One region of the Cytobacillus kochii genome, then DNA from elsewhere that is predicted to be linked to it. Evidence: predicted binding sites of a transcription regulator. Region 1 holds the regulator's gene; each other region holds the start of a gene.
What was found. Region 1 encodes LexA, which represses DNA repair genes until DNA is damaged. Its sites were predicted from a motif close to CGAACATATGTTCG; they were not measured.
Positions count from the first base shown of each region.

Region 1 (5,691 bases):
TAACTGCTTTGTATCATCATTCAACTAATTAATAGAAACTAAAAAGGGTCTCAGTTAAAAGCAGCCATAATGGCTGCTTTTTTATAGGTTTGAAAAACAAAAAGATGGTCCACAGAGAAAATAAAATGGTCTTTCAACAGGGGGATATAGCCCGTACAACCTTAAGACCATCCACATATAGTATTAACATAATCATAGAAAGGAGGAAGTAAAATGGGATGTAATAATAATTTCTATGGAAGAGGCTCAAGATATTCAGACTCATATGACAACAACAATCACGGTTGTGGTAATTACAGTAAAAACGACAACAAGGATTGTGGCTGTGATGAGTTCTTTAAGAATATCTCCCGTGGTGAGGATGTGAGAGTATTTCTTAAAGGCGGCGACCATGTGACAGGAGAATTCGTTGATGTTCGCGGTAATTTAGTTTTCTTAGCAAAAGCTAACTGTGATCGTCACGATGATCGTCACGACGATTGTTGCGACAAGAAAAATCGTGTAAGAATCACTACGATCTGTTGCGATAATATCGTTGCAGTTGAAACACGATAGTTAGGAGTTTCTTTATTGTGTCTTAGCGGATGCAAGGGCTATAACTGTTTAGTATTAACATTCAACTTGGTATCTATTTAATAGATACCAAAAATCGAGTCCAAAGCAGCCATAACGGCTGCTTCTTTATTTTATAGTTAGGTTTGACAAACAAAAAGAAGGTTCACAGAGAAAATAAAATGGTCTTTTAACAGGGGGATATAGCCCGTACACCTCCAAGACCCTCGACATATAGTATTAACATAATGATAGAAAGGAGGAAGAGATATGGGATATAATAATTGTTTTTTTGGAAGAAGACCAAGATATTCAGACTCATATGGATATGACAACAACAATCATGGTTGTGGTAATTACAGCAAAGATGACAATAAGGATTGTGGCTGTGATGAGTTCTTTAAGAACATTTCCCGTGGTGAGGATGTGAGAGTATTTCTTAAAGGTGGCGGCCATGTGTTCGGGGAGTTTATCGATATTCGCGGTAATTTAGTCTTCCTAGCTAAAGCAGACTGTGATCGTCACGATGATCGTCACGATCATTGTTGTTGTGACAAGAAAGCTCGTGTACGAATTACTACGATCTGTTGTGATGATATCGTTGCAGTTGAAGTATAAGGAACTTAGGAAACCCGTAAGTTGAAAGTGCTTTTACTTTGTTTTAATGGAAGCTAATATATGGGAAAATAACTATTGCTGATACTAAAAGGCATCTTCAAATGCAGTTTTAGCGGCAGCTTCAGACTGTAGACAAACTCCTTATATGAGTTTGTCTACAGATTTATTAATATTAGGAAGAAAATTTATAAGTATTGATGCGGATAATCGAAATCAATAAGAAATAGTATTTTAAGCGATTCTATACTTGTGGATTATGGGGTATGTAAAATCAAGGGTGCAAATGATTCATTTATGAACCGAATTTAAGGTGTAAGTATTAAGAAGTAAGTGGTTATAGTTACCAATCAATTGAATAATTAGCATTTAATCCATTTAGCCATCTGTTTTTCATGAAAAATGCTTTATTTTTTATTTACCCATAAAACATCATGTTTAAAAACATTATTTCGTATTGAATTGATGAACCGTACTTCAGAAGAGTGGTTCTATGTGCTGTGTAAGACATACATATGACAATTTAAGAAGCTACTCAAAGTTAAACGAAACGGTAATGTGTTATATCCCTTTCATTAAGGTGAAACAGACTGTTTAAGCGGGTATTTCTAGCGCTTGAATAAAAGGTAAAAAGTAGAAGTTGGCTAGATATAATTTGTTCTTGTTATAAACAACAAAAAACCGTTCATAAGAACGGAATAAAATTTTATTCTTGATCTTTTACTTTTAGGGTATCTAATAATTTTAAGATACCCTCACCTCCCATACCAGATACGAGAGAGATGATGAAAACAGCAGTGGGGGAATCCGGTGTTGTTGTCACAATGACAAATACGGCCGCCAGTCCTCCTAGTAAGATGTCTTCTAAGAACCCTAAATAAATGAATTTTTTTGTCATCCGTGGCTTGACTAGTTTGCCTAATCTCTGCAAATGTCCTGCAACACCGACAATTCCACCAATCAACGCAGCGAAGAGAATGTTCATTAACATTTTTCCTTCACACTCCTAAAGCCGAGATTTTTTTGCGACCTTAGGTTGATTCTTGGTGTAAATTTCATTATAATATATTTTTGTCTCCATGTAATGATTCTATTTTACTGAATTTTTCAAATTTTATAATTGTATGAGTAACATATAAAGATAATTGCAACTATTAAAAAGGAGTGTCAATAATGACACTCTTTTTTAATGTATTTGGCGATAAACACCAATTACTTTGCCTAAAATAGATACATTGTGCAGGATAATCGGCTCCATGGTAGGGTTTTCTGGTTGCAAGCGGATAAAGTTCTTCTCTTTAAAGAATCGCTTAACGGTGGCCTCATCATCTTCTGTCATAGCAACCACGATTTCTCCATTATTTGCTGTTTGTTGCTGCTTGACTATGACATAATCACCATCTAATATGCCAGCTTCAATCATACTTTCTCCCATAATTTCAAGCATGAAGATATTTTCATCACTCGGAGCCATTCTTTCAGGTAAAGGAAAATATTCCTCAACATTCTCAATCGCAGTAATGGGGTGACCAGCAGTAACCTTACCGATAATAGGAACGTTCACCGTTTGCATTTTAGGAATTGGGTTGCTTTCTTCTAAATTTAATACTTCAATGGCACGGGGTTTTGTCGGATCTCGACGAATAAGTCCTTTACTCTCTAGTCTGGCTAGATGGCCATGTACGGTTGAACTTGAAGCAAGTCCAACAGCTTCACCTATTTCCCTAACGGAAGGTGGATAACCTTTTTGTTTTACTTCATCTTTTATAAAATTCAATATATCTTGCTGCCTCTTAGATAATTTCACGCTATCACGCACCTTCGTCAATTTCATTAAGATTATTATACCATCAGTAGTAAATAGATACAAACATAAGTTCGAATTTTCTTATTGACAGAAACAAACGTTCGCATTATACTAAAATTATCAAATCGAACATATATTCTATTCAGGGGTGGCAATTAATGATAAAACAATTGTGGAATTCTTATAGTTATGCTATTATTCTTATCGCTTTTAGTTTCGGTATGGCTTTCTTATTATTTTTGAACACTGGTAATGCAAATCAGGTGGAATATGTAAAAGTTGAAGTAAAACAAGGAGATTCTTTATGGAAAATGGCGGAGGAATTTAAAGATGCCCATAATATGTCTTCTAAAGACTTTGTTGCTTGGGTAGAAGAATTTAATCATATACATTTAGGTAAAATACATCCTGGTGATAAGGTGTATCTTCCCATTACAGATGGTGAAATAATATCTGAAACAAATTTAGCTAGTGTGATATTAGAAGACTAAAGGAATGAAAGAGAATGAATGTAATTATATATTGCAGAGTGAGTACGACGAAAGATACCCAGGAAACGTCTCTTGCTAGACAAGAGGAAGAACTTTTACATTTAGCAAGAATGAAAGATATGAATGTGGTTGAAGTCATACGTGAGAAAGCAAGTGGTTATGATTTAGAAAGAATTGGTTTGTTGCAATTATTGGAGTTACTTAAACAAAATCAAGCAGAGGCTGTTCTTATTCAAGATGAAACCAGGATTGGAAGAGGAAATGCTAAAATTGCCATCTTACATTGTATACTGAAGGAAAATGGGAAAATTTATACTATTGCCCATAATGGAGAATTGCAACTTTCAGATTCTGATTCTATGGTATTACAAATTGTTAGCATGGTTGAAGAGTATCAAAGAAAAATACATAATGTAAAAATAAAAAGAGGGATGCAAAAAGCTGTTCAAAAAGGCTTTCGACCTGAAAAGAATTTAAAAAACCAAGGAAATATAAACGGAAGAGAACGAATAGAGGTACCAATAGAAGAAATAGTAAAATTGAGACAAAATAACCTTACTTTTGCAGAAATTGCTGCAACGTTAAGAGGCTTTGGTTATAAAATATCTAAAGCGACAGTAAACCGTAGATATAATGAATATATAGCTGATATAGAGCAGGTGGATAATGAATCATCTTGATATAGGCCTAATAAGTTAAGTTGATTAGTTGTAATTTAACTTAAAGACTAAGAAATTCTGGTACTGATTCCAAGATAAAAGCATACTGAAAGATCCTTCAATCGTCCATGAGTTCAGACATGTGAATTGTGAATGGTTATTTGTTTGCCGAGGATTCATCCATGTTTTTTCATTTAACGTTAGTGAAAGTATTATTCCCTTATTCCCCTTATTTACATACGCACCCTACATTAAATAATTCTCACATTTTTAAGTTGAGAACACTGCTACATTGCCATACCTAATAATAAAGCAATACGATACCAACTTATTGTCCTCTGAAATGATAGTGAAAAGCATGAGTGTAAAACTGCTTTCTTGTAAAATCCATTCATATTTAGTAATATGGCTATTAAGTATCTTCTCCATATGGAATGAAGACTTTTTGGATGGGAAGGAGTGTAACACAATGATTTCAAAAGAAAAATTGGCGAGAATTAATTCGCTTGCTAAGAAAGCGAAAACAGAAGGTTTATCAGAATCAGAGGCAAAGGAACAATCTAAATTAAGAAAAGAATATTTAGAGAAGTTTAGAGCTTCTATGTTAAATACATTAAAAGGTGTTACTGTTATTGACCCTGAAGGTAATGATGTTACACCAGATAAGTTAAAACGTGAACAAAATAAACCACTTCACTAAGATTGTGTTTATAAATTTTTAAAAGGAAACTGTCACGAACAGTTTCCTTTGTTATTGTTTATATGATAATTATATAATTTTTTACCTTTCTGGTTGTAACTGAAGGTGAAAGTCTATTATATTTAATTTGTAGGATATATATTGAAAGGATGTCGTTCATGTTCAACAAAACAGATGCTTTATCAATTAGTGCCATAAGAACATTGTCTATCGATGCAGTCGAGAAGGCAAACTCTGGTCATCCAGGAATGCCAATGGGAGCTGCGCCAATGGCGTATACCTTATGGACAAAGTTTATGAATCATAATCCCAAAAATCCTGATTGGTTTAATCGTGATCGCTTTGTGTTATCTGCAGGTCATGGGTCTATGCTTTTGTATAGTCTCCTTCATTTATCGGGATATGGTCTTTCTTTAGATGATATTAAAGAATTTCGTCAGTGGGGTAGTAAAACACCAGGACATCCTGAATATGGCCATACACCAGGTGTAGATGCGACAACAGGTCCATTAGGACAAGGAATTGCCATGGCAGTAGGGATGGCAATGGCAGAAAGCCACCTATCAGCTGAATATAATAAAGATGGCTACAATGTAGTAGACCACTATACATATAGTATATGCGGAGATGGAGACTTAATGGAGGGAGTGTCTGCAGAAGCAGCTTCTCTTGCTGGTCACCTTCAATTAGGAAAGCTGATCGTAATGTATGATTCTAATGACATCTCATTAGACGGAGATTTAGATCAATCATTTTCTGAAAGTGTAGCCGATCGTTTTAAAAGTTATGGCTGGCATTATCTTCGAGTAGAAGATGGAAATAATCTCGATGAAATTGCCCAGGCAATTGACAGCGCTCGTCAAAATA
Region 1 is NZ_CP085254.1:2,042,146-2,047,836, forward strand. Features, by position in the region: gene LG276_RS10695 (hypothetical protein) at 214-555, shown strand; gene LG276_RS10700 (hypothetical protein) at 823-1,170, shown strand; gene LG276_RS10705 (DUF4257 domain-containing protein) at 1,874-2,158, opposite strand; gene lexA (transcriptional repressor LexA) at 2,354-3,001, opposite strand; gene LG276_RS10715 (LysM peptidoglycan-binding domain-containing protein) at 3,133-3,465, shown strand; gene LG276_RS10720 (recombinase family protein) at 3,480-4,145, shown strand; gene LG276_RS10725 (DUF896 domain-containing protein) at 4,594-4,824, shown strand; gene tkt (transketolase) at 4,983-5,691, shown strand, end outside.

Region 2 (5,691 bases), 980 kb from region 1:
CTATAGTAGCCAAATGAGGTGATAAAATGGGAAAAGATTTACATGGAAAGAACATTATTATTACAGGTGCATCAGGTGGGATAGGTGAAAAGATGGCAAGGCTTTGTGCGGAAAGAGGAGCCAATCTTGCTTTAGTGGCTAGAAGGACAGATAAATTAGCTGCAATGAAAGAAGAGCTTGAGCAACGCTATGCTATTGATATTTATACATTTTCTTTAGATGTCTCTAATGTGGAAAAGGTAGAGGAAGTTTTCCCATTGATTCTCGAACGGTTTAAAGTAATCGATGTCCTTGTGAATAATGCGGGATACGGCATTTTCACTTATGCTCATGATGCAGATATGAAAGAAGTAAAAAGCATGTTCGATGTGAATGTACTGGGTTTAATTGCTTGCACACAGCAAGTATTGCCAAAAATGTTAGCGACCAAAAGCGGGCATATTATCAATATCGCTTCACAAGCTGGAAAAATTGCCACGCCGAAATCAAGTACCTATTCTGCAACCAAACATGCGGTATTAGGTTATTCTAATAGCCTACGGATGGAAGTTGCTTCTCAAGGTGTGTATATTACAACGGTGAATCCAGGCCCAATTGAGACGAATTTTTTTGATATTGCTGATAAAGAAGGCACATATGTGAAAAATGTTCAGCGATATATGTTAAAGCCGGAGTATGTTGCGCGAAAAGTTGTTGATGTGATGTTGACGCCAACAAGAGAGGTCAATCTCCCAAGGTGGATGAATTTAGGGAGTAAAGTATTTGCCATTGCTCCCAGATTATTTGAATGGGCTGGACGCGGTGTGTTTAATAAAAAATAATGTTTCAAGTTGAATGGTTTGCATCGGGCTGTTTTTATCTATATGGTGAAATCGTGAAGATATTTATAGAGAAAAGGTGATAGATATGAAAGCAAAATTTGAACCGTTATTTGAATCCTATACATTTCCTAACGGTGTGACAGTTAAAAATCGACTTGCACTCGCACCGATGACACATTATTCTTCTAATGATGATGGCTCTATTTCAGAAGAAGAATTAGTCTTTATTAAGGCCCGTGCAAAAGATTTAGGTACAGTTATTACTGCTTGTGCCAATGTAACACCAAATGGTAAAGCTTTTCCTGGTCAACCAGCTATTTACGATGACCAGTTTATTCCTGGTTTAAAAAAACTAGCTGAGACGGTTCAACAAGAAGGGGCAAAAGCGGTGATACAAATTCATCACGGCGGCATTTCATGTCCTTCTGAACTTGTTCCCGATGGTGATGTTGTATCTGCGTCAAATATCGATCGTGATAACCAAAAGGCTCGTGCCCTATCGACAGGGGAAATTGAAGAAATCATCGAAGCTTTTGGAGAAGCAACGAGAAGAGCAATTGAAGCAGGTTTTGATGGAGTAGAAATTCATGGTGCAAACGGGTATTTAGTACAGCAGTTTTATTCCCCTTATACGAATAACCGTACGGATGAATGGGGTGGATCTGTAGAAAATCGGATGAAGTTTCCATTGGCTGTTGCGGAAGCTTGCCAAAGAGCGATTGATAAGCATGCAAAGAGACCATTTATTTTCGGTTATCGCTTCTCACCTGAAGAGCCGTCGACACCTGGTTTAACAATGACTGAAACCTTTCAACTAGTGGATGCTTTATCAAATCTTCCATTCGATTATTTGCACATCTCTCTTATGCATGCACTATCTACTCCTCACCGCGGGGCGGATACAGAGCGCACAAGAATTGAGCTGGTGAATGAAGTAATTAACGGACGTGTTCCGTTAATGGCCGTTGGAAAAGTGAATTCACCTGATGACGCATTAGCTGTTAGAGAACGAAATATCCCGCTTATTGCTATAGGTAGAGAATTACTCATTTCACCAAGATGGGCTGCATATATTCAAGAAGATCGTCTTGAGAAAATAGAATATGCCCTGAATTTAAAAGAAAGAGATAAATATGACATTCCGAACGGATTATGGGAAGTGATCCTAGCTGCAGAAGGTTGGGTCCCATTTACTCGCTAGAAATCTTTAGAAAACATGAACATGAACAATTTGTTCATGTTTTTTTTTGTCTTATTTTGGTTACAAAAGCGGTTTGCTCATACATCAATAGTGAAACGGTCAAAGATAGCGGAAAAACAGTGATTTTTTTGACTATCCATTAAACATTCTCGTTAAATAACAGGCATGTCAAATAAAAGAGGAAAAGCTGGGACTTTTTTGATTATAGATTTAGGTAAAATATCATAATATGTCGAATATTTATACATAGGATAATGGAAGGAGCAGCCTTCTGCTGTACAAGAGTTTGTTTTTCCCCATAGTCCATCTCATCTAATGATAGAGCTATTCTTATTTAATCCCAGGTTTTGTCTAGACAGTAGAATATAAGAAATTCGTCGTAAAATTTCCATTGAAAGAGAACGTATATTCGGTTAATATTATGGGTATAAATAAACGGAACATAAGTTCTTATTTTATAGTGGGAAGAGGCAATCTAATGGTTGATTATAGTGTAATGCCAAAACAACAAATTTTATGTATAGATATGAAGAGCTTCTATGCCAGTTGTTCAGCTGTTATACGGGGATTAGATCCAATGGAATGCTATCTTGTAGTGGCGGGAAATCATGATCGTAAAGGCAGTGTCATTCTTGCTGCTTCACCGAGAATGAAGAAAGAATTTGGCATAAAAACAGGATCGAGGCTATTTGAAGTACCCAATGATCCCCGCATTATTATTGAAGAGCCAAAGATGGCTACGTATTTACGTGTCTCTATGGAAATTACACGTGTATTTCATCGCTATGTACCAAAAGAGGCTGTGCACACTTATAGTGTCGATGAAAGTTTTATTCGTATTGACGGAACAGAACATATATGGGGTGACGCCTATACGATTGCCCAAAAGATAAAAGATGATATCGAAAGGGAATTTCAACTACCTTCATCTGTTGGGATTGGTCCTAATATGTTAATGGCAAAGCTTTGTCTTGATTTAGAAGCAAAGAAGGCTGGTATTGCTGAGTGGACTTATGAACAAATAGAAGAAAAGCTTTGGCCGATTTCTCCATTAAGTCAAATGTGGGGTATAGGCAGTAGAATGGAGAAAAACTTGAACAGTATGGGCATTTTCACGGTTGGTCAGCTTGCCCATTTTAATCTAACTACACTAGAAAAAAAGTTTGGTATTATGGGCAATCAGCTTTATTATCACGCATGGGGAATAGATTTGTCAGAAATCGGTGCTCCGATTTTACAAGGTCAAATTAGCTTTGGGAAAAGTCAAATCTTGCTTCGAGATTATACTGATAAAGAAGAAATCAAGCATGTTGTTTTAGAAATGTGTGAGGAGGTTGCAAGAAGGGCGCGCACACATCGTAAGGCTGGAAGAACCGTTCATTTTGGGCTTGGATATAGCAAGGATGAGTTTGGTGGTGGATTTTATCGTTCTCGGACAATGGAGGAGCCGACAAATGTAACAATGACCATTTATCATGTTTGTTTAGCTTTATTAGATGAACATTATAACGGCAAAACGGTTCGGAAGATTACTATTTCTCTTGGACAAATAACCGATGATCACGAGTATCAGCTTAGTTTATTTGATCAAAACGGCTTTAACAAGCGCAAGCTCGGCTATACCGTCGATCGCATTCGTGCCCGCTTCGGATCTGCTTCCTTATTGCGAGCGGTTTCTTATACCGATGCAGGTACAGCGAGACATAGAGCAACACTTGTCGGTGGTCATAAAAAATAGTAAGGAGAAAGAAGGAATAAGTGATGCTTCGTGATCGTGGGAATAAGAAATGGGTTTCAATGATGCTACCGGAACATGTCAAGCTTTTAAGAGAGTATGATGAAAGTCACCATAAACAAACTAAACCTCAGTTAGATGAACAACAATATGAACAGTTCGATGAGGTGATTAGCGAGGCCATGGCGTTTCATACTTTGTTAACATTTACCTTGTTCCGTCGAGGAGAACAAGTGACTATTTCCGGTCGCATTCATTATGTAGATACATTCAAACAATCGCTTCGAGTCGTAAAGGAGGATGACCGTATTGATATCATTTTCCTACCAGAAATCATTCATATAGAAGAAAGTTAAGTTAACTATACCCCGTATCAATCGCCAACACTCTGATCGTCAAAATAAGTAAGAGCGATGTGTTTAAAAAAACGCACCGTAAATTGATGGAGATCAGTCGCAGCCTGAGAGAAATAACGTCCTTTATGCCAGGCGAGTCCAATATTACGTCGACAACGAGGAGCAGTGATTGGGATTTGCACTGTTTTCGGTAAATTCTCTTGTAATAATGATAACTGTGGTGTAAAAGAAATCCCTAAACCGAGCTCAATCAATCGTAAAATAGCTCCTGCTTCTTCAAGTTCAATCGGAGTATGGGGAGTGAAGCCTGCTTCAGAGCAAAACTGATCCGTTAAATCTCTAAAATCATAGCCCATCGGACGATTAATAAATACCTCGTTACATACTTCATTTAAATGAACCGAAGATCGGTGGGCAAGGGGGTGATCAGGTGGGACAGATAAAAAGATTTCCTCATCAAGGAGGGTCACCCACTCAATTTCTGTCCCTTCGATAGGCCTCATAGAAATACAAAAATCAATATCTCCATCCTCTAATTGCTTTTTCATCGCTGCTGCTGTGCCAGTGTATTGTTTAATATGAACATTAGGATGCTCCTTCATGAATTCTCCAATAAAGAAGGGTAAGATATGTGGCAGGGCAATGGAAACCGAAGTGATACGATGTTGTGTCGTTACCATTTCTTCTATTTCACGCTCGCCTTCCTCCAATTCAAAAAACACACGATTGATTCTATTTAAATAAGAGCGACCAAAATCATTTAAGCGAATGGTTCGTCCTTGACGATCGAAAAGAGATGCCCCCAAATCATGTTCAAGCCTTGCAATCATTTTACTCAATGCTGGTTGAGATACATGTAATTCATTCGCTGCTTTCGTGATGCTTTCTAAATGAGCTACTTTTTGAAAATAGCGTAACTGTAAAAGCTCCAAAACTATCCACCTCTTTCATAACTTCAAAGTTATAAATTATAGATAAAGATGTATTATACGTTATTAAAAGACTATTTTACAATAGTAAACGTAGGACAAAGGAATAGGCAATCACTTATCCTAATTTAATTTACGTTCAAAGGGGAGACAGTTATGAGATTACAAAATAAAGTAGCTATTATTACAGGGGCAGCATCTGGTATGGGCAAGGCTGAAGCCCTTCGTTTTGCTAGTGAAGGGGCGAAAGTAATTGTTGCTGACTTAAATATGGAAGGTGCTGAAGCAGTAGTAGCAGAAATAAAGGAAAACAACGGGGAAGCTTTAGCGGTAAAAGTCAATGTAACAGAACAAGCTGATTTAGAAAATATGGTAAAAGCAGCTATGGATCACTATGGTCAGATTGATGTTGTCATCAATAATGCTGGAATTTTTGATAAATACACGAACAGTTTAGAAACAACAGAGCAACAATGGGATTTAATCTTTGATATTAACGTGAAAGCCATTTATAAAATTACAAACCTTGTATTACCAAATATGATCAAGCGCGGTGAAGGAACAATCGTCAATATTGCTTCCATTGCAGGTCTTGTTGCACAAATGGGTGGAGCCGCTTACACGGCATCCAAACATGCGGTAGTTGGTT
Region 2 is NZ_CP085254.1:3,021,567-3,027,257, reverse strand. Features, by position in the region: gene LG276_RS15505 (MBL fold metallo-hydrolase) at 1-22, shown strand, start outside; gene LG276_RS15500 (SDR family oxidoreductase) at 27-821, shown strand; gene LG276_RS15495 (NADH-dependent flavin oxidoreductase) at 907-2,022, shown strand; gene LG276_RS15490 (DNA polymerase thumb domain-containing protein) at 2,501-3,760, shown strand; gene LG276_RS15485 (YolD-like family protein) at 3,784-4,113, shown strand; gene LG276_RS15480 (LysR family transcriptional regulator) at 4,131-5,045, opposite strand; gene LG276_RS15475 (SDR family NAD(P)-dependent oxidoreductase) at 5,199-5,691, shown strand, end outside.
Region 2: the regulator LexA is predicted to act here: its motif matches at 2,421-2,434, upstream of LG276_RS15490 (DNA polymerase thumb domain-containing protein).

Region 3 (5,691 bases), 530 kb from region 1:
ATGCTCTCTCAATCTCATTATGTGGCATGTTATATTCCATTTTTCTGGGTTTTTTGTTATTTCTATTTACAGGAATAGGCTTAAAGGTGGAGTGGGGAAATGGATTTTGGGTAATGTACATCATTGGCTTATTGGCTGTACTATCAAGCCTTGTAAGTTTAATTCTTATTTTTGCTGTAAAGAACTTTAAATTAGCAGAACGGTTAAGTGAAGTATATGGCATTGGATGTATTGTGTTGGCAGGGTTGTTTTTTCCAATTCCTAATTATACGGTTATCACATTCATTAATGAATACCTTAATCCTTTATTGTTAGCTGCTAATGCAATTGGCTATGCACAAAGCAATTTATTTCCTGATGCTTATATTTATATGATTCGGTTAGGAGTCGGAATTGTAATTACTTTTATTATTGTGTTTGTGCTCGGTAGGAGGAAGATTTAAATGACTGTTTTCCACTTTGTTCTGAAGAGAAGTATTGCGAATAAAACAAGTTTGTTGATTCTATTTCTCTTCCCAGTTGTTGCGATCTTTCTGCCATCAGGAGAGTATTGGCCACATCTTCCATACGGATATCAATATTTTGGTATTTTTATTTTGTTTATTAGTTTGAAGCTCTCCGGATTGATTTTAGAAGATAGAATGAGAGGAATTGCTAAAAAGGTATCAATTGCCCCCATCAGTCATTTTAGTTATCTAGCACAGAATTTGCTAGCGTATTTTTCCATTTTAATATTACAATGTCTGATTTTAGTTTATGGAGGCGTATTAGTTGGGAAAGAACTTTATCAGCCCTTTTGGTTATTCATTTTATTTATTACATTTAGTATGGCATCGATTGCCTTTGCACTAATGTGGATTTCATTTTTTCGTAATAAAGAAATATCCATGTTAATTTTTATGTCAATTATCAGTGTCATTGCTTTAATCGGTGGCGTCTTGATTCCAATTGAGTTGTTACCTGAAATTTTACAAAAAATAGCGATTATGTTGCCGACTTTTTGGCTAGCTTGGGGAATAGATTGGGTTGTTTTTGGTGGCGAACTGAAGGAGTTTCTGCTTGTGAATGGAATGCTTATTTTGTATATGTTTTTATTTTTAATTACAGGAAGTGTGAAAAAATTGCATTGATAGCTGAGGAGAGGTGTGCATATGAGAGTGTACGAGCGATATTTTAGATTTGTGATATTTTGGCGAATAGCACAATTACTTATCCTAGCACATCTTTGGCTCATAAGTACTGCTGGCTTTGAGGCGATTGTTTTTATCCTGCTTTTGCTCATTGTTATGAGCATACGTATAAGATTTTCAATACCAAAATGGAGTTTTCTTATTGAAATAGTCCTCTGTATCGTTTTCATTCCATATTTTCCGTTTGCCCTATATGGTTTAGCCATCGCTATTTTCGAAGCAGCAATAGTCGGGAAGTGGTGGTTGATTTTCCCAATGACGATTTTCATGATTGCTTACCCTGCCTTTGATATCACTTTGATTTGGTATAGTTTACTCACAGTATTAGTCGGAAGCTTCACTTATCAGTCAATGAAAGAACGTAAGCAACTAGAAAAGACTTTAGACAAGGAAAGAAAAGAAAAGCATGAGCTTGAACAGATCAAAATGGAGCTTTTAGAAGCTTATTTTGAGGTGGAAAAGGCAGCTGAATTGAAGGAGAGAAATCGGATTTCAAGAGAACTGCATGACCACATAGGGCATGATTTAACAGGTGCCCTTCTAGCTATTCAGGCATATGAACAAGTAGAAAATGAAAATCAAGCGCACTCCCTTCTGGAACAGGTGAAAATTAGGCTTTCGAGGAGTACTACGAGATTAAGAAATACAGTTCATAATCTCACACCTGTTACTTATATAGGTGTTGATAAGTTGCAAAGAATCGTAGCAGATTCAGAGCCATTACTCATAGAATTTCAATATAATGGAAATGTGGATAATGTATCTTCTCAATATTGGCTGATGTTGGAAGCGTGTCTTAAGGAAGCTATTACAAATGTAAGTAAATATAGTAATGCGACGAAAACGAAAGTTGAACTTGATATTACTGAAACACTTGTCAGGTTGAAAATCCATGATAACGGCACCATTACCCAAAAATCAGTGAACGGAAGTGGACTAAGAAGTTTACAATTAAGAGCAAGAATGTTAAAAGGAAGCTTTACAATTGATCGTCAAAATGGGTACTTGCTCGTATGTGTTTTACCTATACAGAGAAGGGGGAAGTAGCTATGGATATATTAATTGTCGATGATGATCGTTTAATTTGTCAGAGCTTACAATTACTTCTCGATAAAGAAGAAGATATAAAAATTGTTGGTGTGGTTGAAAATGGAAGTGAAGCGATTTCTTTTTGTGAGAAAGTGCAGCTAGACCTTATTCTAATGGATATCCAAATGCCGGTGTTGAATGGAATAGAAAGTACAAAGGTTATAAAAAGAAACTGGCCACATATTAAAATAATGATGTTGACAACCTTTCAAGACGAAATGAATATTCGGCTTGCTTTAAAAGCAGGTGCTGAGGGCTACATCATAAAATCTAGTTCGATTAAAGATATGGCCAAACAGATCCGTGCAATCGGATCAAATGCGAGGGTTCTTACTCCGGAAGTACTTGATAAACTTGTGCTACAAAATAAGTCAGATGGGTTCTGGTCATTAACCGAAAGGGAGAAAGACGTGATGGAGCTTGTGGTGGAAGGTTTATCGAATAAAGAAATATCGAAGCAGCTTTATTTAAGTGAAGGGACCGTTCGTAATGTTCTATCTATTGTTCTTGATAAACTGGAGCTACGCGATCGTACACAACTAGCCATTTACTATTGGCAACGGCAAAAATAGGATGTCAACTAGCATCTTACATTGCATGTAGAGAAAAGCCGTTGACTATTATCTAAACAAAAACCGGGAGATGAGTCCGGTTTTTTTTATGCGATAAGAAACGAATATTTCTTAAATAAGCATGATGGTTAGTATTTAGCAAGTTGATATAAAGAGCAAAACTAACATTAAGGTGAACAAGAGACTGAGCTGAGTCTTCTGATCCTTTCATTAAATTTCAATTCTACGATCAATCAAGTAAGAACGTGCATTCGCTTTTGGTTTGCGTTAAAATAAAAGAAAAATGTAAGAGGGATAAAAAATGGAGCCTATCAAATTTATTCATGCTGCAGATTTACATTTAGACAGCCCGATGGTTGGATTAAAAGACTTACCCGACTTCATATTTGAGCGGTTAAAGGAAAGTACATTTCGTTCATTTATTAAGCTCATTGATGTTGCAATAAGTGAAAAAGTTGATTTTGTTATCTTAGCGGGAGATTTATACGATGCAAGCGATCGGAGTATAAAGGCACAAAACATCTTGCGAGAACAGATGTTACGTTTACATAAGGCTAGCATTCGTGCATTTATTGTTCATGGTAACCATGATCATCTTGGTGGAGAGTGGATTAAATTAACGATGCCAGAGAATGTATTTATTTTTGGTGAAATACCAGAAGTAACTAGATTTCAAAAAAACGATACAATTATTCATCTTTATGGCTTTAGTTACAAAGAACGACATGTCGATGAAAGAATGGTTCAGCTTTATCAGAAAGAAGAAGCGGCTGGTTATCATATCGGCATTTTACATGGCAATTTGGAAGGATTAACAGAACACGGGAACTATGCACCGTTTACGATTTCTGACTTGATAGAAAAGCAGTTTGATTATTGGGCCCTTGGTCATATACATAAAAGAGCTGAAATCAATACAGTACCACCAATTATTTATCCAGGAAATATACAAGGAAGACATAAAAAGGAAACAGGTATAAAGGGTTGTTATTTAATAGAATTACAAGAGCATATTTGCGAGAAGCGATTTATTGAGACAAATGATGTGGTTTGGGATGAAGTGGTCCTTGATTGTAGTTCATTCAATTCTTTTGAGGTTTTATTATCAAATTGTATCAAATTGTTAGAATCAAAAAGAAGAGAAGGAAAAGCCATTATACTTAAATTAGAATTACAACACTTAAGTATGAGTGAAATAGAAGAAAAAGCCATTCGGTCAGGTGAATTAATAGAATTTCTCCAAGAAACTGAACGAATACAACAATCCTTCGTTTGGGTAAATGAGTTAAAAGTTAAAAAGCAGTTAGTGTGGGATGAGGAAAGTTTACGAAGTCAGTCACCTTTTTATAAAGAAATGTTAGATCTTGCAAATGAAGAAATAGTTCTGAAGGCATTATCCCCATTATATAGACATAAACAAGCAAGTCGATGGATAGATGAATTATCACTAACAGATCAAAAAGAAATTGTTGCAGATGCAAAACAATTGTTACTTGAACTATTAGTGGAGGGGGTGAACGAATGAAGCTTAAAGGGATGGAGATTTATGGTTACGGAAAATGGGAAAATATCAAAATTGAACAGTTAACCGATTTTCATTGTTTTTACGGGCAAAATGAAGCGGGTAAATCAACACTAATGTCTTTTATTCATAGTATGTTATTTGGTTTTCCATCTAAAAAAGGAAATGAAAGAAATTATAAACCTAAGAATAGTAATCAATATGGTGGAAAATTAATTGTCACTTTACCAGATGGGCATGAAGCAATGATTGAGAGAGTAAAGGAAAGAACACCAGATGAAGTGAACGTTGTGCTCAGTTCTGGAAGAAGCGGTGGTTCTACGTTATTAGAGGAATTGATCCAAGGGATGGACCAATCATTATACCGAGCAATCTTTTCTTTTGACCTGTTTGATATTCAAAATGTGCAATCATTTAGTAAAGAAGATTTAGGGCATTTTTTATTTTCTTCCGCGGTTGTTGGAACAGATGGCATTTTAAAGGCAGAACAATATTTGCAAAAGCAACTGGATTTGCGTTTTAAGCCATCTGGAACAAAGCCAGTTTTAAACAGCGGTTTAAAAGAGCTAAAAAAAGCATATGAAAATCTAAAAAAAGCGGAAAAAACGAATAACCTTTATAAAGAACGAACGGAGAAAAAAGAAGAATTAATTCATAGTAACGAACTACTTGAACAAGAAGTGGAACAGTTAGAAGCGATGTTAAGTTCTTTAAGGAAATGGTTTACGGTTGAGGAAGTATATCTTCATTATTTAAGTTTACTAGATGAAGAAAAGCAATTAGACGTAGATGATTTTCCAATAGATGGGTTAAAGCAATTAGATGCTATACAACAGAATATGGAAGTATTAGAAGACCAAAGAAATGAACTCATCATGAAAAGAAGTAACCTTGACGAAAAATTAATGAATGCAGGGTTACAGAAGCAAATACTTGAAAATAGAGCAGAAATCGAAGCTGTTTGCGAACTGAATACTGTCAGAGAGAATCAAGTGCAGACGAAAAACGAATGGCAACTCGAAATAAAAGCTTTGGAGGAAGAATTGCAGCATATGTCAGATAAGCTGCATATGCAAATATCTGAGGAAGAAATTTTATCTTTTGATACGAGTATGTTTCAAAAAGAGCTCATCTCTAATGTAATGAAGAAAAAGTCGCGGTTGACCGATAGAAAATTGCAATTGGATGAAGAGTCGGAGACTATAAGAACTGAATTAAATGAATTAGAAAATAAAATAAATGAAAGTAGAAAGAAGTTACTATCAAGGGAAGAGAGAGCAAACATTGTTAAACAAATCACTACTTTTGAGCAACAGGA
Region 3 is NZ_CP085254.1:1,509,226-1,514,916, forward strand. Features, by position in the region: gene LG276_RS08040 (ABC transporter permease) at 1-443, shown strand, start outside; gene LG276_RS08045 (ABC transporter permease) at 444-1,130, shown strand; gene LG276_RS08050 (sensor histidine kinase) at 1,152-2,237, shown strand; gene LG276_RS08055 (response regulator transcription factor) at 2,240-2,851, shown strand; gene LG276_RS08060 (DNA repair exonuclease) at 3,153-4,376, shown strand; gene LG276_RS08065 (AAA family ATPase) at 4,373-5,691, shown strand, end outside.
Region 3: the regulator LexA is predicted to act here: its motif matches at 3,092-3,105, upstream of LG276_RS08060 (DNA repair exonuclease).